Regions from separate parts of the Methylobacterium sp. AC315 genome, predicted to be linked through region 2. Evidence: riboswitches for the same ligand, from Rfam matches in the RefSeq annotation. Region 2 holds a riboswitch; the other holds the start of a gene.
What was found. A riboswitch is a leader RNA that binds a small molecule or an ion and turns the genes downstream of it on or off. The one in region 2 is predicted to bind thiamine pyrophosphate.
Positions count from the first base shown of each region.

Region 1: it holds a riboswitch for thiamine pyrophosphate, as region 2 does, so the genes downstream of both, thiO (glycine oxidase ThiO) here and thiC (phosphomethylpyrimidine synthase ThiC) in region 2, are expected to answer to the same signal.

Region 1 is NZ_CEEDEA010000028.1:131-12,059, reverse strand. It holds gene AC0IY0_RS25805 (circularly permuted type 2 ATP-grasp protein) at 1-1,212, shown strand, start outside; gene AC0IY0_RS25800 (alpha-E domain-containing protein) at 1,279-2,226, shown strand; gene AC0IY0_RS25795 (transglutaminase family protein) at 2,351-3,178, shown strand; gene AC0IY0_RS25790 (proteasome-type protease) at 3,293-4,042, shown strand; gene AC0IY0_RS25785 (peptidase domain-containing ABC transporter) at 4,059-5,828, opposite strand; gene AC0IY0_RS25780 (thiamine phosphate synthase) at 5,937-6,572, opposite strand; gene thiG (thiazole synthase) at 6,569-7,372, opposite strand; gene thiS (sulfur carrier protein ThiS) at 7,375-7,587, opposite strand; gene thiO (glycine oxidase ThiO) at 7,584-8,807, opposite strand; TPP riboswitch at 8,872-8,999, opposite strand; gene AC0IY0_RS25760 (glycosyltransferase) at 9,488-10,573, shown strand; gene AC0IY0_RS25755 (adenylate/guanylate cyclase domain-containing protein) at 10,739-11,929, opposite strand, start outside.
Region 2 is NZ_CEEDEA010000003.1:136,799-148,727, reverse strand. It holds gene AC0IY0_RS05905 (YaiI/YqxD family protein) at 1-260, opposite strand, end outside; gene AC0IY0_RS05900 (hypothetical protein) at 257-460, opposite strand; gene AC0IY0_RS05895 (adenylate/guanylate cyclase domain-containing protein) at 460-1,536, opposite strand; gene AC0IY0_RS05890 (aldo/keto reductase) at 1,813-2,652, shown strand; gene AC0IY0_RS05885 (DMT family transporter) at 2,752-3,198, shown strand; gene AC0IY0_RS05880 (transglycosylase domain-containing protein) at 3,210-5,390, opposite strand; gene AC0IY0_RS05875 (ATP-dependent helicase) at 5,533-5,907, opposite strand; gene AC0IY0_RS05870 (pilus assembly protein PilZ) at 6,323-6,568, shown strand; gene AC0IY0_RS05865 (acyltransferase family protein) at 6,579-7,646, opposite strand; gene AC0IY0_RS05860 (HNH endonuclease family protein) at 7,752-8,126, opposite strand; gene AC0IY0_RS05855 (alpha/beta hydrolase) at 8,148-8,987, opposite strand; TPP riboswitch at 9,189-9,294, shown strand; gene thiC (phosphomethylpyrimidine synthase ThiC) at 9,369-11,255, shown strand; gene AC0IY0_RS05845 (TY-Chap domain-containing protein) at 11,278-11,886, opposite strand.

The DNA.
Region 1 (11,929 bases), on a different contig from region 2:
ATCCCGCGGGTGATCACCAAGCCGGAGTGGGATTTCCTCGAGCGCGGGCTGAAGCAGCGGGTGACCGCGATCAACCTGTTCCTGAAGGACGTCTACGGCGCGCAGGAATGCATCAAGGCCGGCATTATCCCGGCCGACCTCGTCTACCGCAACGCCCATTACCGGATGGAGATGCGCTCGTTCCGGGTCCCGCACGACCTCTACGTCCACGTCGCCGGCATCGACATCGTCCGCACCGGCGAGAAGGACTTCTTCGTCCTGGAGGACAATGCCCGGATCCCGTCCGGCGTGTCCTACATGCTGGAGAACCGGGAGGTGATGCTGCGGCTGTTCCCGGACCTGTTCTCCAAGCACCGGGTCGCGCCGGTCGAGAACTACCCGGACGCCCTGCTGGCGACCCTGCGCAGCCTCGCACCGGGCTCCACCACGCGCGACCCCACGGTGGTGCTGCTGACCCCCGGCCGCTACAACTCGGCCTTCTACGAGCACTCGTTCCTGGCCGACAAGCTCGGTGTCGAGCTGGTGGAGGCGTCCGACCTCTTCACCAAGGACGACGTGGTCTACATGCGCACCACCGAGGGGCCGCGCCGGGTGGACGTCATCTACCGCCGCCTCGACGACGACTTCCTGGATCCCCTGGTGTTCCGCCCCGATTCGGTCCTCGGCGTGCCGGGCCTGATGAACGCCTACGAGCGCGGCTCCGTGACCCTGGCCAACGCCGTGGGCACCGGCATCTCGGACGACAAGGCCGTCTACAGCTACATGCCGGAGATCGTGAAGTTCTTCACCGGCGAGGAGCCGATCCTGCACAACGTGCCGACCTATCGCTGCCGTGAGAAGGAGTCCTTCGCCTACGTGATGGACAACCTGTCCCAGCTGGTGGTGAAGGAGGTCAACGGATCGGGCGGCTACGGCATGCTGGTCGGGCCGCATGCGAGCAAGCGCGAGATCGAGGATTTCGCCAAGAAGCTCAAGCATGCCCCGGACGGATTCATCGCCCAGCCGACGCTGTCGCTCTCGACCTGCCCGACCTTCGTGGCCTCCGGGGTCGCCCCGCGCCACGTCGACCTGCGGCCGTTCGTGCTGAACGGCGCGGACCAGATCCGCATCGTGCCCGGGGGGCTGACCCGCGTCGCGCTGAAAGAGGGGTCCCTGGTTGTCAATTCCAGCCAGGGCGGTGGTACGAAGGATACCTGGGTGCTCGACGCTTAAGGTCCCCAGCGCTTCCACACTGCCAGACGCGCCGCCTGCCGCCGAGCCGATCCGAGTTCGCACACCATGCTCTCCAGGACTGCCGACAACCTCTTCTGGCTCTCGCGTTACGTGGAGCGCGCCGACTTCGTCGCGCGCATCCTCGACGCGGCGCACCGGCTCGCCTCGCTGCCGACCAGCTATGGTGGCGGCGAGACCAACGAGTGGGAATCCGCCCTCGCCTCGGCCGGTGATCCGGACCTGTTCAAGCCGCATTACAGTGTCGTGAATGCCGACACGGTCTGCGACTTCCTGGCCTTCAGCCCGCACAATCCTTCGTCGATCCGCTCCTGCATCGAATCGGCCCGCGAGAACGCCCGCTCGGTGCGCACCGCGCTCACCACCGAGATGTGGGACGCGATCAACGGCGCCTGGCTGGAGCTGCGCAACTACGCCGGCAAGGAGCTCAGCCGCGACGAGTTCAGCCGCTTCCTCGACTGGGTGAAGACCGTTTCGCTGACCTTCGACGGCTCGGCCTTCCGCACCATGCTGCGCAACGACGCGTTCTGGTTCACCCGACTCGGCACGGCGATCGAGCGGGCCGACAACACCGCCCGCATCCTCGACGTGAAGTACCAGATCCTGCTGCCGCAGAACGAGACGGTCGGCGGCAGCCTCGACTACTTTCAATGGACCACGATCCTGCGCGAGGTGTCGGCCTTCAACGCCTATCACTGGGTCTATCGCGAGAGCGTCAAGCCGCTGCTGGTGGCGGACCTCCTGATGCTGAACAAGCAGATGCCGCGCTCCTTTGCCAATTGCTACAGCGTGATCGTCGAGTATCTCGACCTCGTCGCCGACGCCTACGGCCGCCGCGGCCCGAGCCAGCGCCTGGCCGGGAACATGCTGGCCAAGCTCGACAGCGAGGATATCGACCGCGTGTTCAACTCCGGGCTCCACGAGTTCGTCGAGGCGTTCATCGTGGAGAACAACAAGGTGGGCGAAGCCATCGCGAAGCAGTATCTGGTCGGATAGCGCATCGTCCCGGGGGGCGGATCCGGGGCGATGCGCCGAGCGTATGACGACGCATCATCGTCGCCCGAGCGCCGGCGAGACCGGTTCGGGCTGATGCAATCGGAAAGACAGACAGGCCCGGCGCATGCGCATCCGCGTGGTCCACGAGACCATCTACACCTACGAGCACCCGGCCCGCGGCCTCGTCCAGGTCATGCGCCTGACGCCGCGGGACCATGACGGGCAATATGTCCGCACCTGGCGGATCGACACCTCCATCGACGGGCGGCTGACCGCCCGCGAGGACGGGTTCGGCAACATCGTCCACTGGTTCACCCCGGACGCGCCGGCCGACGCGCTGACCATCCGGGTCACCGGCGCAGTCGACACCGAAGATACCCACGGGGTGGTCCGCGGCACGGTCGAGCGCTTGCCCGACGAGTTCTACCTGCGGGACACGGATCTCTGCACGACGAGCGCGGAACTGCAGGTCTTCGCCGAGCGGGTCGCCACCGACGGCGACAGCAAGCCGCTCTCGGTGCTGCACCGCCTGCGCGACACCGTTCCTCAGACGGTGGTCTACGAGCCGGGGCCGGCCGCCAACGGCGTGCCCGCCGCCACGGCATTTGCCGCCGGCAAGGGCATCTGCCAGGACCTGACCCACGTCTTCATCACCGCCGCCCGCCACCTCGGCATCCCGGCCCGCTACGTCGCGGGCTACCGCGCCCGCGGCGACGGCCAGGCCGATGTCGAGGCGCCGCACGGCTGGGCCGAGGCGCTGGTGCCGGATCTCGGCTGGGTGGCGTTCGACGCCTGCTACCAGGACACCCCGTCCGACGGCACGATCCGTGTCGCCTGCGGGCTGGATTATCTGGGCGCCGCGCCGATCCGCGGCAGCCGCACCGGTGGCGGAACCGAGACACTGGACGTCAAGCTCCGCGTCGAGCAAGGCAGGGACGCCGCACAGTCCTGAGTCCCTGCCTGATTCCCTGCCTAATTCTTCGCCTGATCCTTCGCCCGTTTCCCTGAAGGGCGGGCCGCCGGCTCGGCGAGAGCCGGAAACCCACCCCGCGAGAGCCCGAGATCCATGACCTACTGCGTCGGTGTCCTCGTCGAGGAGGGGCTCGTGATGGTCGCCGACACCCGCACCAATGCGGGGCTCGACGACATCTCGACCTACCGTAAGCTCCACCACTTCAACGTGCCGGGCGAGCGGGTGATGATGCTGGCCTCGGCCGGCAACCTGTCGATCACCCAGTCGGTCCTGAGCCTGCTTCAGGAAGGTGTGCCCAGCGACGACGGCGAGCCGCCGCAGAAGCTGATCGAAGCGCCCACGATGTTCCAGGCCGCGCAGCTCATCGGGCGCGCCATCCGGCGGGTGCGGGCGATCGAGCGGGACGGGTTCGAGGCGGCCAGCATCCGGTTCTCGATCTCGCTGCTCTTCGGCGGACAGATCGCCGGCGAGGGCATGCGGCTGTTCCTGATCTACTCGGCCGGCAACTTCATCGAGTGCAGCACCGACGCGCCCTTCCTCCAGATCGGCGAGCACAAGTACGGCAAGCCGATCCTCGACCGGGCGGTGAAGTTCGAGAGCGACCTCTACGACGCCCTCAAGGTCAGCCTCGTCTCGATGGATTCGACCATGCGGTCGAACCTCGGCGTCGGCCTGCCGATCGACATCGCGGTCGCCCGCCGCAACGGCCTCGACCTCGAAGTGAACCATCGGATCGAGGCCGGCGAGGGCTATTTCCACGACCTGCGCGAGCGCTGGTCGGCCGCGCTCCGGGCCGCGCACCGGGCGATCCCGCGCCCGCCTTACGGCCCGACGGCCAAATAGGGCCGGTCAAGGAAGGTCAGCCGGTCGGCTCGATGGCCCGGTCTGCGCTCCTGACCATCGCGCGCGTGTAATCCTCCCACAAAGCCGCGTAGAGCGGCACCGTGCGCAGCAAATCGTCGTGCCGCCCGTCGCCGAGCAGGCGGCCGTCGTCGAGGACCAGGATCCGGTCGGCCTGGCGCGCCGCGGCGAGATGGTGGGTGACGAGGATCAGCAGCCGTTCGCGGCCCCAGGCCGTGAGGTTGCGCTCCAGCGCCAGGGCGGCTTCCGGGTCCAGGAAGGCGGTCGGCTCGTCGAGGAGCGCCACCGGCGGGTTGCGGATCACCGCACGGGCGATCGACAGGCGCTGGCGCTGGCCGCCCGACAGGGTCCGGCCGCCCTCGCCAAGGGACGTATCGAGACCCTCGGGCAGGGTCTCGACGAGTCCCCGCAGCCCGGCGAAGTCCAGGGCCGCGTCGAAGGCCGCCGCATCCGGGCGTTGCGCAGCGAGATTTTCCCGCACGCTGCCGGAGAACAGCATCGTATCCTGATCCACGGTACCAATCTGGCCGCGCAGCCATCGGGGATCGTAATCCCGCAGATCGGCACCGCCGATCTCGACCCGGCCGGTATAGTCGCGCTGCAGGCCGAGCAGGATGCGCAGCAGGGTCGACTTGCCCGAGCCGTTGCGTCCCACGATGGCGACGATGCCGCGCTCCGGCAGGGTCGCCCTCAGATCCCACAGCGCTGGCCGCGCCGCACCCGGATAGGTCAGTGAGACGCCGTCGAGGCGGATGCCGCCGGGACCGATCCGTCGCAGGGGCGGATGGCGGCCGGCCTGCTCGCGCGGCAGGCTGAGGAAGCCGCCGATCTCGCGGATCGCGACGTTCACCTCCTGGGCCATGCGCAGGATGTCGGCGCTGCCGAGAAGCGGGCCGGTGATGCGGGCGGCGACCACCTGGATCGCTAAAAACTCGCCGACGGTCAGGTAGCCGCCATAGATCCGCCAGCAGCCCACGCCGATGACCAGCAGCGTCATCGCCCGCGAGACCGCCTGGGACCGCAGCCCGTAGCGCCGCTGCAGGTCCATGACGCCGCTCAGTTCGGCAAGCGTGTTGTCCGTCACCGTAATCCAGCGCCGCATCCGCCCGGCTTCGAGGGCAAGCGACTTCACGGTGGCCAGGCCGTTGACGCTCTCGGCCAGTGTGCCGTCACGGACGCTGATCGACTGGTAATAGGCCTTCGCGGATTTCCAGATGCCGCTGATCTGGTTGCTCGCGATCATCACGATCAGCGGCGCCGCCACCGCGAGCGCCGCCCCGACCGCGACGTCGTAGTAGAGGACCAGGCCAAAGGCGACGAGCGCGCCGCCGGCATCGATCACCGTGTTCGGGATCTGATGCAGGACGAAGTCCCGGATCTTCGTGATTTGCTGGAAATGATTCAAGACTTCGCCGGACTTGAAGCCGGCACCGTCGATCCGCACCCGCAGCAGGTGGGCGAAGACGCGGCGGGAGATCCGGCGGTCGAGGAAGACCGCCAGCGCGATGATCAGGCGCCCCCGGAACGCGGTGAGCCCGACCTCGGCGGCGATCGACAGGAGTGCGAGCAGCGCCAGCCCGAGCAGGTGCAGGTCGGCCTGCCCGGCCACGATCGCGTCGACGATGCGCTGGGTGGCGACCGGAAAGACCAGCCCGGCGCCGTATCCCGCCGCGATCGCGATCAGGAGCCAGTTCACCTGCCCCCGGCGCAACGCGAGCGAACGGCCGAGCCAGCGCCAGCCGAAGGACGATCGGTCTGCCCGCAACACCACCCCCGCGCTCCGAATCGGGCGCGGAGTGAGGCATACATTCGCGGCGCTGGCGACCGCTCCGCGGCGGTCCACCCGGAGACGCCGTCCGCCTGCGCCCGACGGGGGTTAGGGCTGGCACCCGTCCCAGGCCGCCAGGATGCGACGGGCGGCGGCCGCGGGCCCGGCGGCGCGCATCAGCGTGCCCATCACGGCGACCCCGGCTGCACCCGCATCCTGGCAGAGCGGGATGCGCTCCGGCGTGACGCCACCGAGGGCGACGATCGGCAGGCTGGCACGACGGGCCGCCGCTATGCCCTCCGGACCGAGGGCCGGGCCGTAGCCGGGCTTGCTGGCGGTGGGGAAGATGGGGCTCAGGGTGACATAGTCGGCGTCGGCCCCGGCGGCAGCCTCGACTTCCACGGGTGCGTGGGCCGAGATCCCGATCAGCGCATTCGGTCCGAGGGCCGCGCGGGCCGCCGTGATCCATTCCGGCCCGGTGCCGCCACCGAGATGCACGCCGTCCGCCCCGAGTGCTTCAGCCAGGGCGATGTCACCGCCGACCGTGAGGAACGCGCCCGCCGCACGGACCCTGGCGGCGATGCTGGCGCCGAGGCTGCGCCGCGCCTCCGGGTCGAGGTCGCGGTCGCGGAACCAGATCCAGCGGACGCCGCCGTCGAGCGCCGCCTGCACGGTGTCGGCCAGGGGCCGGGCGTGCCCGTGCCGGTCCGTCACTGCCAGCAGCCGCGACGGCAGCGGTCTCACGAGCCGACGAGGCCGAGTTGCGGACTCGACGGATCGGCCCGGCCGCGGCGGGGGATGCGACCGGCGCAATAGGCATCGCGCCCGGCCTCGACCGCGCGGCCCATGGCCCGGGCCATCCGCACCGGGTCGTCGGCCTTGGCGATGGCGGTGTTGATCAGGCAGGCCGCCGCCCCGAGCTCCATGGCGATGACCGCATCCGAGGCGGTGCCGATGCCGGCGTCGACGATCACCGGTACGCTCGCGCGGCGACAGATCAGCTCGATATTGGCCGGGTTGGCGACCCCCATGCCGGAGCCGATCAGCGAGCCCATCGGCATGATCGCGGCGCAGCCGAGATCCTCCAGGCGCTGGCAGACGACCGGATCGTCGTTGCAGTAGGGCAGGACCACGAAGCCCTCGTCCACCAGATGCCGGCAGGCCTCGATCAACTCGGCCACATCGGGATAGAGGGTCTCCCGGTCGCCGATCACCTCGACCTTGATCCAGTTGGTGTCCAGAGCCTCCCGGGCGAGTTCGGCGGTCATGATCGCGTCGCGGGCGGTCTCGCAGCCGGCGGTGTTGGGCAGGAAGCGCTTGCCCTTCAGGATGCGCACGGTGTCCGAGCCGTGGCCCTGGAGGGACACCCGCCGGATCGAGGCGGTGACGACCTCGGCCCCAGACGCCGCGACCGCGTCGCGCATGATCGCCTGGGTCGGGTAGCCGGCCGTGCCGATGAACAGCCGCGAGGACAGCTCCACTCCGGCGATGGTGAAGCGGTCCGCCTCGGTCTCGGGGCGCAGCGGCGTGACGGTCTGGTCCATGGTCAACCTCCCTGCATGGCGCGGACGATCTCGACCCGGTCGCCCTCGGCGACCGGCGTCTCGTCCCAGTCCCGGCGGCGCAGCACGCGGCCGTTCAGCGCGATGGCGATGCCCTGGGGGCTCTCGATACCGGTCTCGTCGGCCTCGGCCCGGAACAGGGCCGCGATGGTCTCGACCGCGAGATCCCGCATTTCTCCGTTCACCAGAAGCTTCATGCCGAGGCCCTCGTGGGTTCGCGTCGGTCGAAGCGCGCCCGAGTGAACGGCTGTGCGATCTCCGGCAGCGCGCCGCGTGTGACGAGTTCGGCGACCGCCTCGGCCGTCACGGGGGCGAGCAGGTAGCCGTTGCGGTGATGGCCGGTGGCGACGACGAGGCCCGGCGCAAGCGTGTCGATGATCGGCGCGTCGTCGTCCGAGGTCGGACGGTAGCCGCCCCACACGGCCTCGACCTCCATCTCCTCGATGCCGGGCAGCACCCGGCGCGCGCCCTCGAGCAGGGCGAAGAGGCCGCCGGCGGTGATGCCCGACCGGAAGCCGCAATCCTCGACCGTTGCGCCGACGATCAGCTGGCCGTCGCTCTTGGGCGCCATGTGGACCTGCTCGGTCCAGATCATCCGGCTGAGCGTGCCGGTGCGCGCGGTGGTGCGCAGGGCCATCGACTGGCCCTTGAGCGGTCGCACCGGCAGGGCGAGATGTTCGGGCAGCAGGCCGCCCTCCCCGCTCCACGCGCCGGAGGCCAGCACGACGGTATCGGCCGTCACGGCCTCGTCGCCGGCCCGGATGCCGGTCACCGTTCCGCCGGACCAGTCGAGCCCGCTCACCGCCAGGCCCTCGACCAGCGTCACGCCGGCACGCCGACAGGCTTCGGCCAGTGCCGCCATAACGAGGCGGGGATCGACCTGGTGATCCAGTGGGCAATGGATTCCGGCGGTGACGGCCGGCCGCAGGGCGGGCTCAAGGCGCCGCACCTCGGTGCCCGGGAGCCACGCGGCGTCGAGGCCCGAGCGGCGCTGCAGGTCGTAGCGGAAGCGCAGGCGCTCGACCTCGTCGCGGCCGATGGCGACCACGACGGTCCCGTCCGCGCGATAATCGATCGGCAGGCCGGTCTCGGCTTCGAGGGCGTCGCGGAACCCCGGCCAGAGCCGGAGCGATTCGAGGGCGAGGGGCAGCAGCGGATCGGAGCCCGGCTCGTGCTCGGCGGCCGGGGCCAGCATGCCGGTGGCGGCCAGGCTCGCACCCGCGCCGATCGTGTCGCGCTCGATGACGACCACCGCGCGGCCGGCGCGTGCGAGCCGCCAGGCGATCGACAGGCCGATCAACCCGCCGCCGACGACGGCGACATCGGCACGCGCCGGCAGCGAGGCCTGCGCGGCGAAGCCGCCCGGGAGGCGGCGGCGTCCGATCGGCGAAACGGGGCGGTCAAAAGCCAAAGTCATCTCCGCGGAATTCCGTCGCGAAGATCGGGCCGTCTGCTTCGGTGAGAAGCGGTGACCTGCCATTCAGGCGGCCGCGGTCCAATCCCTACGCCGGTGTGAGCCGGATCAGGTTCGAAGGATTTCCGCGCCGCAGGTCCGGGGGACTTGCCAGCGGTTTCTCAGCCCCTTGCCGGGGATCTCCCTGGAACAGCGATAGATCTGGTCGCGTAGGCCCCGCGGGTCAAGCCTGATACGGCGAGCGGCGGTCTGGGATGCAACATTCCTGGTGGCGCAATCACCGATCGGATCTCCGGCCCAGGGCCTAATTCTGATCGCGTCGCTTGCCGGTTGAGCGATATGCGCCATGCTCGATCATTGAAGGCGTCCGCGGCACGAGCGTGCATGCCGGCATACCTGCGCCAGCGATTCCCAATATTTTAATTTTTTGAGTTATAATCAGTAATATTCAATGAATTTTCCATAAGAGATAGTCGTTAATTTTGAAAAAGTACTTGAATAATTCGCCCTTTATAATGCTATATAAATAATGAAAATCAAAAAGTAAATTTAATGCGGGGAGCTAGATTGGGTGATGAGGAGGTTTGCGCTATCAAAAGACGCAGCACGATAAGAGGCGATGTAACGAAATTTTCTTTGGGTGTATTGGCATGAATAGTTTTGGTCAAAAAATTTGCCTTTGCATGATCGTCAAGAATGAGTCTCACGTTATTCGCAGGTGTCTTGATTCTGTGAGATCCGTTATTGACCATTGGATCATTGTCGATACCGGCTCGACGGATGGAACACAGGATGTCATCCGCGCAGCGATGGCAGACATGCCCGGTACGCTTGTGGAGAGACCCTGGGTCGATTTCGCCTTCAACCGCACCGAGGCTTTAAAATTAGCGCGCCCGCACGCCGTATATAGTTTGATCATCGATGCCGACGATCAATTGATAATTCCCAATGATTTCTCGATGCCGAAGCTCATTGCGGCAGGGTACATGATGACGATTTTGGATGAAAATACAGAATACTGGCGTATACAACTGATTAAAAATAATAAAAATTGGCGCTATCGAGGCGTCGTGCATGAATTTCTGGAGTGCCAAAAGGACCCGCCAACACCCAAGCTGCCGCTTGCCATGCGTCGCGGCGACGATGGAGCTCGTCATCGCGATCGGTCGTCGGAACGACGAGATTTGGCGGTTCTGGAAAGAGCGTTAGCTGCTGAAAAAGACCCATTCATGATCGCGCGATACACGTTCTATCTCGCGCGATCTTATCGCGATGTCGGCGAAGATCTCAAGGCACTGGATTGTTATCTGAAGCGAAGCAGCCTCGGGTATTGGAAGGAAGAAGTATACATCAGTTTATTGAACGCTGCCTGGCTCATGGAGAAATTGAATGAGCCCGCGGAAAAAGTCCTGAAGCTGTACGATCGCATGATTCCCGTCTGTCCGGCACGGGCTGAGGCACGCCACAGCGCTAGCCAATACTGCAGACGCAAGGAGAAGTTTGCGGCGGGATACCGGTATGCGGAGTCCGGACTGTCCCTCAAGGCGCCAAAAGAAGGCATCGCAATAATGCCCTGGGTTTACGATTTTGGATTGCTGGAAGAATTTTCAATTCACGCTTATCACACGGCGCAACACAAGGCCTGCGCGGCGGCGTGCCTGAAAATACTCGACCTGCCGGAAGTTCCAGACGAGGTTCTCACCCGGACCGCAGCCTTGGCGAACGCAGTTCTAGTCAAGATGGCCGAGTCGGTGCCTGGATCGGGATAATCCCAGCACAGGTCTACGATCTTTCGATTATGGAGAGCCTAAAAGCTGGGGCAGTCGGAAAAATATCCGCGTCACACGGCTAAGCACAGAGGTTCTAAACGGCACTGATGTCATTGTTACGTATGGGGGCGAATTTATCAGTCCTGTGACATTTTGCGAAAACTCTCAGCTCGGCGCACGCGGCCGCAGGAATTTCGGGCGGAACACCGCCATGGGCTCGCGGAAGCCGTCGAGGACGTGCTCGCCCAGGGGGATCGGATCGCCCCAGAGGAAGTCCACGAACGGCTTCGACATCAGCAGCGGCTCGCCGAGCTGGCGGTTCAGCCGGGCGATCCGGCTGGCGAGGTTCACGTCGCGGCCGATGACCGTGAAGTCGAGCCGGGAGCCCGAGCCGACATTGCCGTAGGCGGCCTCGCCGTGGTGGAGCGCGATTCCCGCCGCCACCGGCACCGAGAACTGATGCAGGGCGTTGGCCTCGTCGAGGGCCGCCAGCGCGTTCTGGGCCGCAGTGAGCGCCCCCTTGGCGGCCCCCCCGAGATCGTCGCCCGATTCCCGGAAGATCGCCAGCAAGCCATCGCCCAGATACTTCAGGACCTCGCCGCCCTCACGCTCGATCGGCGGCACCAGGCAGTCGAAGAACACGTTGAGCAGCCCGACCGCCTCCTCGGGAGTCATGTCGGCGGAGGTCCGGGTGTAGTCCCGCATGTCGGCGAATAGGATCGCCGAGCGGATCCGCGTCACCTGTCCGCGGCGGATGTCGCCGGCCAGGATCGCCCGGTGCGGCTCGTCGCCGACATAGAGGCGCAGCACGTGGTCGAGTTGCTTGTTGAGGACGCGCATCTCTGCGACGGCGGCGAGCGCCGGCATGACGAAGCGGAGGATCGCGATGTCGTCCTCGCCGAACCCGTCGGGCGCCTTCGTCGCGAAGGTGATCCCGTTCTTGGTGCCGTTGGTGAAGAACAGCGGCGCCACGACGTAGTGGGTGTAGCCGCCGGCCTTCAGGTCCGGGATGATCGCGTAGGCATCGTCCGGCGTCTCGGCGACGTCGAGGATCAGCCACTCGCCGGTCTCGTGGACGGTGTGGAACGGGCTGTTGAGATAAGCCTCCTGCGAGCGGCCCCCGTGCGGGAACAGCCGCACGCTGGTGCCGCCGTCCCGGGTCCAGACCCGGCCCACGCCGGCATATTCCGAGTGCAGGGTGTCGATCGCGGTGGAGGCCCGATCCACCGGCACGCCGATGGCGATCAGCCGCTCGGCGAGGCCGGACAGCATGTCCTCGGCCTTCTGCAGCCGGGCGCCCTCGCCAAGCAGCCAGTCGCGGATGCCCACCGAGGGCTGGAGCGCGCCGAAGGGCAC
Region 2 (11,929 bases):
CAGCGAGCGGCCAGCGGCACGTCGGCGGTGAGCACGATGCTGCCGTGCCCGGCCCGCTCCGCGATCCAGTCGTCGGCGGCGTCGAGGGCGGAACCGACGACGACGCGTACGATCCAGGGCTCGCGCGGCAGGTTAAGCACGCTGTTGGCGACGACGTGGACGGTGAGGCCGTAGCGCGCCGCTACCCGGTAGGTCTCATCCTTCACCGGGCAGGCATCGGCATCGAGATAGATCGTCGGCCGGTTCTCGGTGGCGCTCATCGCCGGGGCACCAGCTTCGAGGTGAAGCCCGCTAGGATCAGGAGCGCCCCGAGGGCGAACTGCCAACGCTCGATATCCCCGCCGATCGACAGCACCACCGCGCGGCCGATGACGATCAGCCCGAGCAGCGGAAAGCCGAAGCGCAGGGCCATCTTGACGACGATCAGTGCGGTCCGGGGTCTGGCCTGGGCTGGTGCCATCAGCGGATCGCCGCGACCCTGCGCGGGGCCGGATCCTCGGTCACCGCGACGCCGGCCTCGTCACCGCGCTCCAGCGTCGCCACAGACAACGGTGCGCCGCGGCCACGCAGGGCGTGGGCGCCCAGCGAGCGCGCCCGCACCCCCGCGGGCAGGCGTGGCAGCCGGCCCAGGAGATCCTGCGAGATCAGGATGCCGACCCCGAGTGGCCGGCACAGGGCTTCGATCCGCGAGGTCACGTTCACGGCGTCGCCGAAATACGCGATCTTGTGGCGGTCGACGCCGACTTCGGCGGTGACCACCGAGCCGCCATGCAGCGCGGCGCGCAGCTTCGGCACCGTGCCGAACCGGCCGGTCCACGCGGCCTCGTCGGCCTCGATCCGGTCGATGACGTCGAACACGCAGGTGACGCAGCGCGCGTCCTTCAGGCCGCGGCTCATCGGCCATGTCACCATGGCCAAGTCGCCGATATAGTCGTCCACCGATCCGCCGTTGCGGCGCACCGGCTCGGCCAGCGTCGCGAAGACCGCGCTGAGATATTCCTGCGCGCGCAGGTCGCCGTGCGCCTCCGCGAAGGCGGTCGACCCGACCACATCCAGGAACAGGAAGATCCGCTCTTCGGCCACCGGCTTGTGGTAGCGGCCGATCATGAAATTCACGAAGATCTCGCCGCCGACGAGGTCGCGCATGCGGATGACGAAGACCAGCAGGCCAGCCACCGCCAACGCGTAGGCGAGGACGCGGGCCGTCATCCGGGTCGCCACGGCGAGTTCGTCGCCGGTCAGGCCGAAGCTCCAGACGATCAGGCCGCCCAGCGCGTTGCCGGCCACGATCATTAGCACGTAGGCCAGTTCGGCCGCGATGACGTAGAGCCAGGCCGGGAGCCGGCGGATCCGGGCCTGCAACCCGGCCAGGATCAGGCCGCGGTCGAAGGCCAGCACGGTGGCGCCCATGGCCAGGCCGTAGGTGAAGCCGGCGAGCGGCGCGGCGGCATCGGCGAAGATGACGTTGTACAGCAGCCCGGCGCCGGCGGCGGCTAGGAGGATCAGCGACCAGAACATCCGGTGAGCCGGCAGCATCAGCGCGTCCCCCCCAGGGTCGGCTCGGCGCCGGCGCCGCACGGGGCGCTCCAGGCCCGCGCGGGCAACCGGGCAGGCCGCTTGGTAGGCCCTGTGGCGGCCTCGTTGAGCGCGGTGTGAGACACTGGCCTAAAGTTCAACACCGGAGCGGCGACGGCCCATTGCTCATCCCCCCAAGATGGCGCGAGTAAGGCGCAGCGGGGTCCGCGTATCGGCTCGATCGGGTCGGGCGGACGATCAGAACGAGACCCCGCGCGGCCGGAAGGGAGCGCTGCCATGTACGCCAGAAGCTTCGGGGCGACGCGCGTCTCGGTGCCGGTCATCGGCCAGGGCACGTGGCATATCGACGGCTCGGACAGGGCAGACGCCGTTCGCGCCCTGCGGGCCGGCATCGATGCCGGGATGACGCATATCGATACCGCCGAGATGTACGGCGACGCCGAGGCGATCGTGGCCGAGGCGACCGCGGATTGCCGCGAGGAGGTGTTCCTCGTCTCGAAGGTGGTCCCGGGCAACGCCACGCGCCGCGGCGTCGTGCGGGCCTGCGAGGCCTCCCTGCGGCGGTTGAAGACCGACCGGCTCGACAGCTACCTGCTGCACTGGCCCGGCCAGCATCCCCTGGCCGAGACGATCGCGGGGTTCGAGGACCTGCGCCGGGCCGGCAAGATCCTGTCCTGGGGCTTGAGCAACTTCGACGTCGACGACCTCGACCGGGTCCTGGCCATCGCCGGGCCGGACCGGATCGCCTGCAACCAGGTGCTGTACCACCTCAACGAGCGGGCGATCGAGCACGCGGTGCTGCCGTGGTGCGAGAGGCACGGCGTCGCGATGGTCGGCTACTCGCCGTTCGGGAGCGGCGAGTTCCCCGACCCTTCCAGCGCCGGCGGCCGCGTGCTCGACGGCATCGCCAGCACCCACGGCACGACGCCCTACGCGGTGGCCCTGGCCTTCCTGACCCGCCTGCCCGCGACCTTCACGATCCCCAAGACCGGCCGGCCGGCGCGGGCGATCGAGAACGCGGGCGCCGCGGAACTGCATCTCGGCCCGGCCGAGATCGCCATGATCGACGCGCATTTCCCCCGCGGGCCCCGGCCCCGGATGCTGCCGATGTTGTGAGCGACGGGGGCAGCCGGATACCGTCGACGCGAATGGCGGGAGGCGGGGAATCGCTGTACCGCGGCCGTCACGCGCGCCGCCCGAAAGCCCCCGACCGTCATGCTGAAATCGCTCCTGCCCTCGGCGCTCGCCCTCACGGCGGGCGTCAGCATCGTCATCCAGCAGGCGCTGAACGCGAATCTGCGCACCGCCCTCAACTCGGCTGCCCTGTCGGGGGTCGTGAGCTTCACGGTCGGGGTGGGCTGCATGGTCGTGTTCGCGCTGGTCGCCCGGGACCCGATGCCGTCCGCCGGGGTGCTCGCGCGGATCCCCTGGTGGGCGTGGAGCGGCGGGATGTTCGGGGCGATCTTCATCGGCCTCGGCATCGTCCTGGTCCCGCAGCTCGGGGCCGGAACTTTTCTGGCGCTCCTGGTCACCGGCCAGATGCTGGCCTCAGTCCTGTTCGACCATTACGGCTGGCTCGGCCTCGCCCAGCGCCCGGTCGACCTGCCGCGGGCGCTCGGCGTCGCGCTGCTGATCGGCGGCGTGGTCCTGATCCGGCGCTGAGCCGGGCCGGCTTACTCGCCGATCCCGAACAGCTTCTCGACGAAGTTGCGGTCGTCCTTCGGGACCGCCCGGCGTGCCGGGGCCTGCTGGCGGGGCGCGGGCGCGGCCGGATCGCCGAAGATCTGGCTTAGGAGGTCGGCCGGGGAACTCGGCGCCGCGCTCGCCACGGAAGCCGTGGTCTCGGGCGGCGGCTTGCGCCAGCGGTTCAGGCCCGGCAGCGGAACCGGGTTCTGGCCCTTCAGCGCCTGGGTCATGTAGGTCTTCCAGATCTCCGCCGGCAGGTTGCCGCCGGTGACCTTCTTGGTCAGCTCGCCGTCGTCGTTGCCGAGCCAGATCCCGGTGACGAGGGTACCCGAGTAACCGATGAACCAGGCATCGCGGAAATCCTGGGTCGTGCCGGTCTTGCCGGCCAGCTCCCAGCCCGGGATGTCGGCCTTCTTGGCGGTGCCGGACACGAAGGTCTCGTGCATCATCGCGTTCATCATGCCGTCGGCGTTGGCGTCGATGACCCGGCCGAGACCGTTGTCGGAACGCTTGTACAGCATCTTGCCGGCGGCACTCTTCACGGAGGTGACCACGTACGGGATCACCCCGGTGCCGCCGTTGGCGAAGGCCCCGTAGGCGCCGACCATCTCCAGCAGGGTCACCTCGGAGGTCCCGAGCGCGATCGAGCCGTTGGCCTGGAGCGGCGAGGTGATGCCGAGGCGCTGGGCGGTCTGCACCACCGTCTTCGGGCCGACTTCCTGGCCGAGCCGCACCGCCACCGTATTGAGCGAGTGCGCCAGCGCCATGCGCAGCGTCACCGGGCCTTCGTAGCGGTGCGAGTAGTTCTCCGGCGCCCAGGTGCCGATCCGGATCGGCGCGTCCTCCTTCACCGTGTCGGGGGTCGCCCCGTGCTCCACGGCGGCGAGGTAGACGAACGGCTTGAACGAAGAGCCGGGCTGCCGCTTGGCAGTGGTCGCGCGATTGAACTGGCTCTGGGCGTAGTCGCGCCCGCCGATCAGCGCGCGGATCGCCCCGTCCGGCCGCATCGAGACCAGGGCGCCCTGTCCGACGTTGAAGCGCGTGCCCTTGGCGTTCAGCTCGTCGGTGAGCGCCTTCTCGGCGAGCGCCTGCAGGCCGGTGTCGACGGTGGTCTGGACCGTGATGTCGGTGTCGAACTTGCCGACGTAATCGTCGAGCACGTCCATCACGAGGTCGGCCACGTAGTTGGCCGAGCCGCCGCCGCGCGCGTTGGCGGGCCGGGCCGGCTGGGCGAGCGCCACCTTGGCGTCCTGCGCCGGGACGAAGCCGAGTTCCTGCATGGCAGCCAGCACCTGCGCGGCGCGGGCCTGGGCGGCGGGCAGGTTGCGGTTCGGGGCGAGCCGCGAGGGCGCCTGCACGAGGCCGCCGAGCATCGCGGCCTGGGCCAGCGACACCTCCTTGGCGGGCTTGCCGAAGTAGCGCTGCGCCGCGGCCTCGACGCCGTAGGCGCCGGCGCCGAAATAGACCCGGTTCAGGTACAGTTCGAGGATCTCGTCCTTGCTGTACTTGTGCTCCAGCCACAGGGCGAGGATCGCCTCCTGGATCTTGCGCGAGGCCGAGCGCTCGGGGGTCAGGAACAGGTTCTTGGCGAGCTGCTGGGTCAGGGTCGAGCCGCCCTGCGCGACGCCGCGGCGTGTCAGGTTCTGGCCAATCGCCCGGAGGATGCCCACCGGGTCGACGCCGAAATGCTGGTAGAACCGCCGGTCCTCGATCGCCACGAAGGCGCGGGGCAGGTAGGGCGGCAGCTCCTTGATCGAGACCACCCGGCCGCCGGTCTCACCCCGGTTGGCCAGCAGCGAGCCGTCGCTCGCCAGGATGGCGATGTTGGGCGGGCGCTTGGGCACCGCGAGCTGGTCGATCGGCGGCAGCTGCGAGGCATGGTAGGCGATGAGGCCGGCGACGCCGATCACCGCCCACAGGCCGAGCACCACGGTGCCGTAGGCGATCCGGCCAAGCCACGAGCGCCGGCGCCGGCCGGACTTCTTCTGGGTCCGGCGTGGCGCCGTCTTAGCCGGAGCCCGCGCCATCTCGTCCGCTCGCTTACCCACGCGTTCCCCTGTCGCGGCCCGGTCGTCCCGGGACAGGCGCAGGTCGAGTTCGCCGCGATCCCGGACGCGCCCTTCCGGCACGTCGAAATTCGGCTCCATCCTGCCCCGACCCTTGGCCATGCATCCCGTCTTCGAACGATCCGAAACCAGCGCGCGCGTGCGTTGCGGCGTAGCCCGGTTACGGCACGCTAAATGCGGCGGTTTAAGGGGTCGTTAGCGTTCCGTTCAGCACCCCGGCCCCGGCCGCTAGCATCCCGGCGCCTTAACCCGAGGCGGTCGGATCCTGCCCCAGCACCCGCCGTGCCTCGGCGAGCAGCACGGGGTGCCGAACCGATTGCGGGCCGGAATCCGGCGTCTCGCGGCCGAGCCGGGCGATACGCGCCGTGAACAGCTTCCGGCGCAGGCCGAACCGGCCGATGCTGGCCGTGAGCGCCAGCAAGACGACCCGCACGGCCTCGGTGCGCTCCCGCTCCTGCACGATCTCGTTCTTCAGCGCCTCCTCGCGCTGCAGGGCGGCATCGAGTTCGAGCCGGACGGCGGCCCGGCTCGCCTCGTCCCGGCGCGCGGTCTCCAGCTGGATCCGGCATTCCTGCAACGCGCTGAGGATCATGAGCTCCTGCGCCGACGCATCCCGCATTGAGTCCTCCCGGTGCACCATCGCCCGGTGAACAACCCGGCACGCGCCCGATCCCTGTCATGAAAATTCGGCCCCGACCTGCGAAGGCGTCGAAGGGCGGACCGTCGCTGCGGTTCGCCTTACCGATGCCGGGCGCCAGCCGGAAGCCATCGCCCCACGATATCGAGGTCGCGATCAGCGGCGAAGCCGGGATCGACGCCATGCGTTGCAGGATTGCCGTAGCCCTGGGGGCATCCTGAACGCCGCGAAGCTGGCGAGCCTGCAGCGGCGGCGCATCTCCTGGATGACCCAAACACGTATTGAGTTTCGGCCTGGGATACCAGTCTCCGCCCGCCATCCAGCCCGTTAACCGTCTCGCCGTATTGTTCAGTCCGCGCGCCTGGGTGTCGCGGACCGGGACCGGAGAGAGGGTGCGATGACGGAGGATCGCCGCGGGGCATTCCGCAAGAACGCCTTCACGTTCGGCACGCTGCTGCTCGCATGCGGCGAGGTCGGCTGCCTCGTCTGGGACGCCACCGAGACCGGCGCTCAGATCGAGGTCGAGGAGGATCAAGCCGTGCCGGACCGCTTCCCGCTCCGTCTGACGGACGGGGCCGACCCGCGGCAGGCCGCCGTGGCGTGGCGGCGCAGCCGCCGGATCGGCATCGCGTTCGAGAGCTGAGCTGCCGGCCTCAGGTGGCCGCGAGGGACGGACGCGGGCGCGGCGCTCCCGCCAGCCGGAACCAGGCCGGACGCACGAACAGCAGGGCGAGCGGCGTGTGGCGCACCAGCCGCTCCAGGGCCAGCGGCACCAGCAGCGCCGCCGCCATGACGATCAGGCTCGCAAGCCCGATATCGTTCACGAGCCCGGTGCGGACCAGGATCTCGCGGGTCGCGGCCATCGGCAGCGAGAAGGCAAGATAGATCACGATCGAGCGCTGGCCGCAGGTCCGGAGGGCTTCGGCGACGGCGGTCCCCGACCGCTCGATCAGCGCGGCCACGACTACGATCGCCAGGGCGCCGGCCGCCCCGAGGGCGAGGCTCGCGATCGGCAAGCTGGCGAGGGTCGGGTAGGCCGGATGGCCGGCGGGCGTCAGCGCCATCCATCCTTCCAAGACGGCCCAGGCGGCGAGGCCGCACAGCGCGGGGCCGACATGCCGGCGGGCCGCGTCGGCCAAGGCGAAGATCCGGCCGGCGAACAGGTAGCCCGCCACGAAGTAGACGTAGCGGCCGCAGAACTCCTCGACGAGGGTCGCATCGCTGCGGATGTCGGCGACCTGCAGCAGGGCCGCGCCGGCCAGCAGCAGCGCCCCCGGGCACCGGCGCAAGACCTTGGTCACCACGGAGAAGACCGCCAGCAGGTAGACGAACCACAGGCTGGAATACGGCTCGACCAGCGCGTGGGCGAGATGGGCGGCGAAGGCGCCCGGCCCGGCATCGCCGACGATACCGCCGTAGCGCGCCGCCGACTGAATCACCAGCCAGAGCCCGTAGAAGTAGGCGAAGTGCAGGACCCGGCGGTCGGCGAACAGGCGCCAGTCCCGGTCGATCACCCGCCCCAGGAACAGGCCGGACAGCAGGAAGAAATCCGGGATCCGAAACGGTTTGGCGAAGGCCACCACCGGGTGCAGGAATCCCTCGCCGCCCAGGGCCGCACCGGTGCCGATGACGGAATGCATCATCACCACCAGGAGGATGCAGATCCCCTTGGCGATATCGACCCAGGCCAGCCGGCCGTCCGCGTCCCCTGCCCCGCCCATCGTTCAGCTCCCAGACCGGGGCCAGTGTGGATCGACAAGGTTGACGGGGTTGCCGGCCCGGGACCGGAACCTGCAGATGTCCTGAGCGCCGGGTAAACGGCTACCTCAATCCCGACGCTTGCCCGCGCGGCGGTCGCGGGTCATGCGCGTGGCGGCGTGGAAGTCGTCGGGCTTGCCGCGGATCCAGACCACGAAGCGCGCGATCTCGGGATCGTCCCGCAGCGCGTCCACGTCGGCGAGCCGACGGGCGATCTCGGCCTCGCTGTAGCGGGCATGGATCGCCGAGTGGCAGATCTGGTGCAGCCGCACAGTGCCCTGGTGGGTGCCGCCCTTCAGCTTCGGGGTGAGGTGGTGCAGGCTGGATCGGGCGCGGGGCGGGATAGGCCGGCCGCAGAGCGGGCAGACCGGATCCATCCGGGCAACCGCGCCGGGCATCTCCGGATCGTCGGCGTTCCAGCGCCGGGAGCGGCGTCCGACCAAACGATGTCTCCTCCCGTCCTTTCAGGGCACAGCCTGATCCGGCGTCCTGCAGGCCGGCCCCACACGTCCGCGGAACCACGCCTCGGCCTCGCGATCCCGGGACCCGAAGATCGACATGTGGTCGCCCGGCACCAGCTCGAACCGCGCTCGGGGCCCCGCCGCCGTAGCGAGCGCCCGGGCGAGCTCGGCCGGCACCACCGGGTCGTCGGTGCCCTGGACGATCAGGACCGGCGCGGACGTGCCTTGGATGCGCCGGTCCGAGCGATAGGTGTCGCGCAGGAGCCAGGATGGTGCCAGCGGGACATGCAGCCGCACGGCATGGGTCAGCGAGTCGAACGGTGCTTCAAGGTAGAGCCCGATCGCCTCGACTTGCCCGGCGATCGCGACCGCCACCGCGGCACCCAGGGAATGGCCATGCAGCAGGATCGGCGCCCCCGGAGACCGTGCCTCAGCGGCCGCGACCGCCGCCAGCCCGTCCCGGATCAGGCCGTCCTCGCTCGGCGTGCCGGTCGAGCCAGGATAGCCGCGATAGGCCGGCGCCAGCACACCCCAGCCGGCCGCGCGCCACGGATCCGCGGCGAAGCGGGCCGCGTGCGGCTCGGGTTGGGAGCCGTTGCCGTGAAAGCTGATGACGATGCCGCAGCCGGAATGCGGCGGCCGCCACAGGGCGAACAGCCGCTCGCCGTCCACTGTCGCCACCGTGACCGGCTCGGTCCCGGGCGGTGCCGCCTGGATGCGCACGGGTTGCCCGTTCCAGGCCGCGCCCGGGTAGATCAGCCGCCGCTGGAACAGCACCAGGGCGACGAGCCAAGCCAGGTAGAGCACCGCCAGGGCGGCCAGCAGCAGGAGCAGGATGCGCATCGTTTCTTGAAGGTTCAAAGATGGGCATCGTAGCCAAGTTTGTTTGGCCCAGGACGGCTTTGATGAGTGGTTGGGCGGCCCTGCCCCTACACAGGGCTCTTGTCTTTGGGCGACCGGAGCTTCTCCCGCCGGACAACACCAGCCTGTTATCCGCTCGGCTCGCCGCAGCATTGACAAACCCATCCCCGGGGCCGAGTCTTGAACCGTTCCGAGGGGGGCCCTGAAGGGGGCTGAGATTGGGCATGCTGCCCTGACCCTTGAACCTGATCCGGCTCATACCGGCGGAGGGACGGGAACCTGCGGCTGCTCGCGTGCGTGCGGCCGGATCTCATCTCAGCCATCGCGTGGTCCGGAGCGCTCCAACACGAGGAGAGGCCCACGATGAACGCACCCGTTCTCCCCAAGGACGTGAAAGGCAGCCCCGAGACCGTGACCACGGGTCCGGTCACCGGGTCGCGCAAGGTCTACGCGAATCCGGTCGGCCGGCCGGACATCCGGGTGCCCTATCGCGAGATTGCCCTGTCCGATCCGAAAGAGGAGCCGGTGCGGGTCTACGATCCGTCGGGCCCCTACACCGAGACCGACGCCCGCATAGACCTCACCGCCGGCCTGCCCGGCGTGCGCGAGCCCTGGATCGCGGCGCGCCGCTACACCGCGGTTGAGCCCCGTGCGGTCAAGCCGGAGGATAACGGCTTCGCGGGCGACAAGCTCGTGGCGCCCTGCCCCGCTACCCGGACGATCCGCATGGCGGCCCCCGGGCAGATGGTGACGCAGTACGAGTTCGCCCGAGCCGGGATCATCACCGAGGAGATGATCTACGTCGCCCACCGCGAGAACGCCTGTCGCGACGCGATGCTGGCGGGCGCCGAAGCCACGCTGGCAGACGGCGAGAGCTTCGGTGCGTCGGTGCCGCCGTTCATCACCCCAGAATTCGTGCGCGACGAAATCGCCCGCGGCCGCGCGATCATCCCGGCCAACATCAACCACACCGAGCTGGAGCCGATGGCGATCGGCCGGAACTTCCTGGTCAAGATCAACGCCAACATCGGCAATTCGGCCGTGACGTCGTCGGCCGCGGAAGAGGTCGAGAAGCTGGTCTGGTCGATCCGCTGGGGCGCCGACACGGTCATGGACCTGTCCACCGGCCGCAACATCCACAACATCCGCTCGTGGATCATCCGGAACAGCCCGGTGCCGATCGGGACCGTGCCGATCTACCAGGCGCTCGAGAAGGTCGGTGGCGACCCGCTCAAGCTCGATTGGGAAGTCTTCAAGGACACGCTGATTGAGCAGGCCGAGCAGGGCATCGACTACTTCACCATCCATGCCGGCGTGCGGCTGGCGCACGTGCCGCTCACCGCCCGTCGGGTCACCGGCATCGTCTCGCGGGGCGGCTCGATCATGGCGCGCTGGTGCCTGGCCGGGCACCGGGAATCGTTCCTGTACGAGCATTTCGACGAGATCTGCGACATCATGCGTGCCTACGACGTGTCGTTCTCGCTCGGCGACGGCCTGCGTCCGGGCTCGATCGCCGACGCCAACGACGCCGCGCAGTTCGGCGAGCTGGAGACGCTGGGCGAACTGACCAAGATCGCCTGGGACAAGGGTTGCCAGGTGATGATCGAGGGCCCCGGCCACGTGCCGATGCACAAGATCAAGGTCAACATGGAGAAGCAGTTGCGGGAGTGCGGCGAGGCGCCGTTCTACACCCTCGGCCCGCTGACCACCGACATCGCCCCCGGCTACGACCACATCACCTCGGGCATTGGCGCCGCCATGATCGGCTGGTTCGGCACCGCGATGCTCTGCTACGTCACCCCGAAGGAGCACCTCGGGCTGCCGGACCGCGACGACGTGAAGACCGGGGTGATCACCTACAAGATCGCCGCCCACGCCGCCGACCTCGCCAAGGGCCACCCGGCCGCCCAGCTGCGCGACGACGCGCTGAGCCGCGCCCGGTTCGACTTCCGCTGGGAAGACCAGTTCAACCTGGGCCTCGATCCGGATACGGCCCGTCGCTACCACGACGAGACCCTGCCCAAGGACGCCCACAAGGTCGCGCATTTCTGCTCGATGTGCGGGCCGAAGTTCTGCTCGATGAAGATCACCCAGGACCTGCGCGCCGAGGTGCTGGCGATGGAGGAAGCGGGCGAGGTCGTGGGCGCGTCGCCCGCTATGTCGAAGGCCGAGGCCGAGGCCGGCATGCGGGCCAAGTCCCAGGAGTTCCTGGCCGAAGGCGGCAAGCTCTACATCGACGCCGCCGAATGAGGAGCCGGCACGCCCCGTCCGCTCAAGACGTGGGCGTGCCGCACCCGCCGCCGCCGCCGCGCGGTGCCGTGATCTCGATCGCCGAGTCCGGCTCGGCCCCGTAGGCATCGTAGAGCGCCGCGAGCATCAGGTCGGCGGCGATGCCGACATCGGGAGGATCTCCGAGGCTGACGGTGCGCGAGAAATTCGCTTCTCCGTCGGCTTGGGCATACTGAAGGGCCCGGAGGGCGGCCTGGGATTGCGCCTGGAGCCGAAAACCCGTTTTCCCGTAGGCGCCAGACGAGGCTTCGCACAACATCACGGTATCGAAGGGCTGGAAGATGCACTGGACATAGTGCATCGGCCGATCGCGCAGCGCCACCACGATGAAGCGATCACGCGACGTTTCGACGGGCCCGCGCCGATGGATCGCGTCAAGGCGCGCCACGACCTCGCAGCGATGCTGCCGGATGAACGCCCCCGGGGTGATAATCCTGATCGCGCCTGTCCGCTGACCGGTGGTGCCTCGGCAAACGCCGCAATCGGGAGCGCCACCGCTATTCGGGTCCAGCGCATGGATACCTCCGGACGCGTGCCGTTCCCCGTGGCGCAATAGCGACACGGATCGCCCCACCCGCGCGGTGCGCGGCATCAAGGACCAGACGAATCGCAAAATGATGCCGTTCCGGTAACGC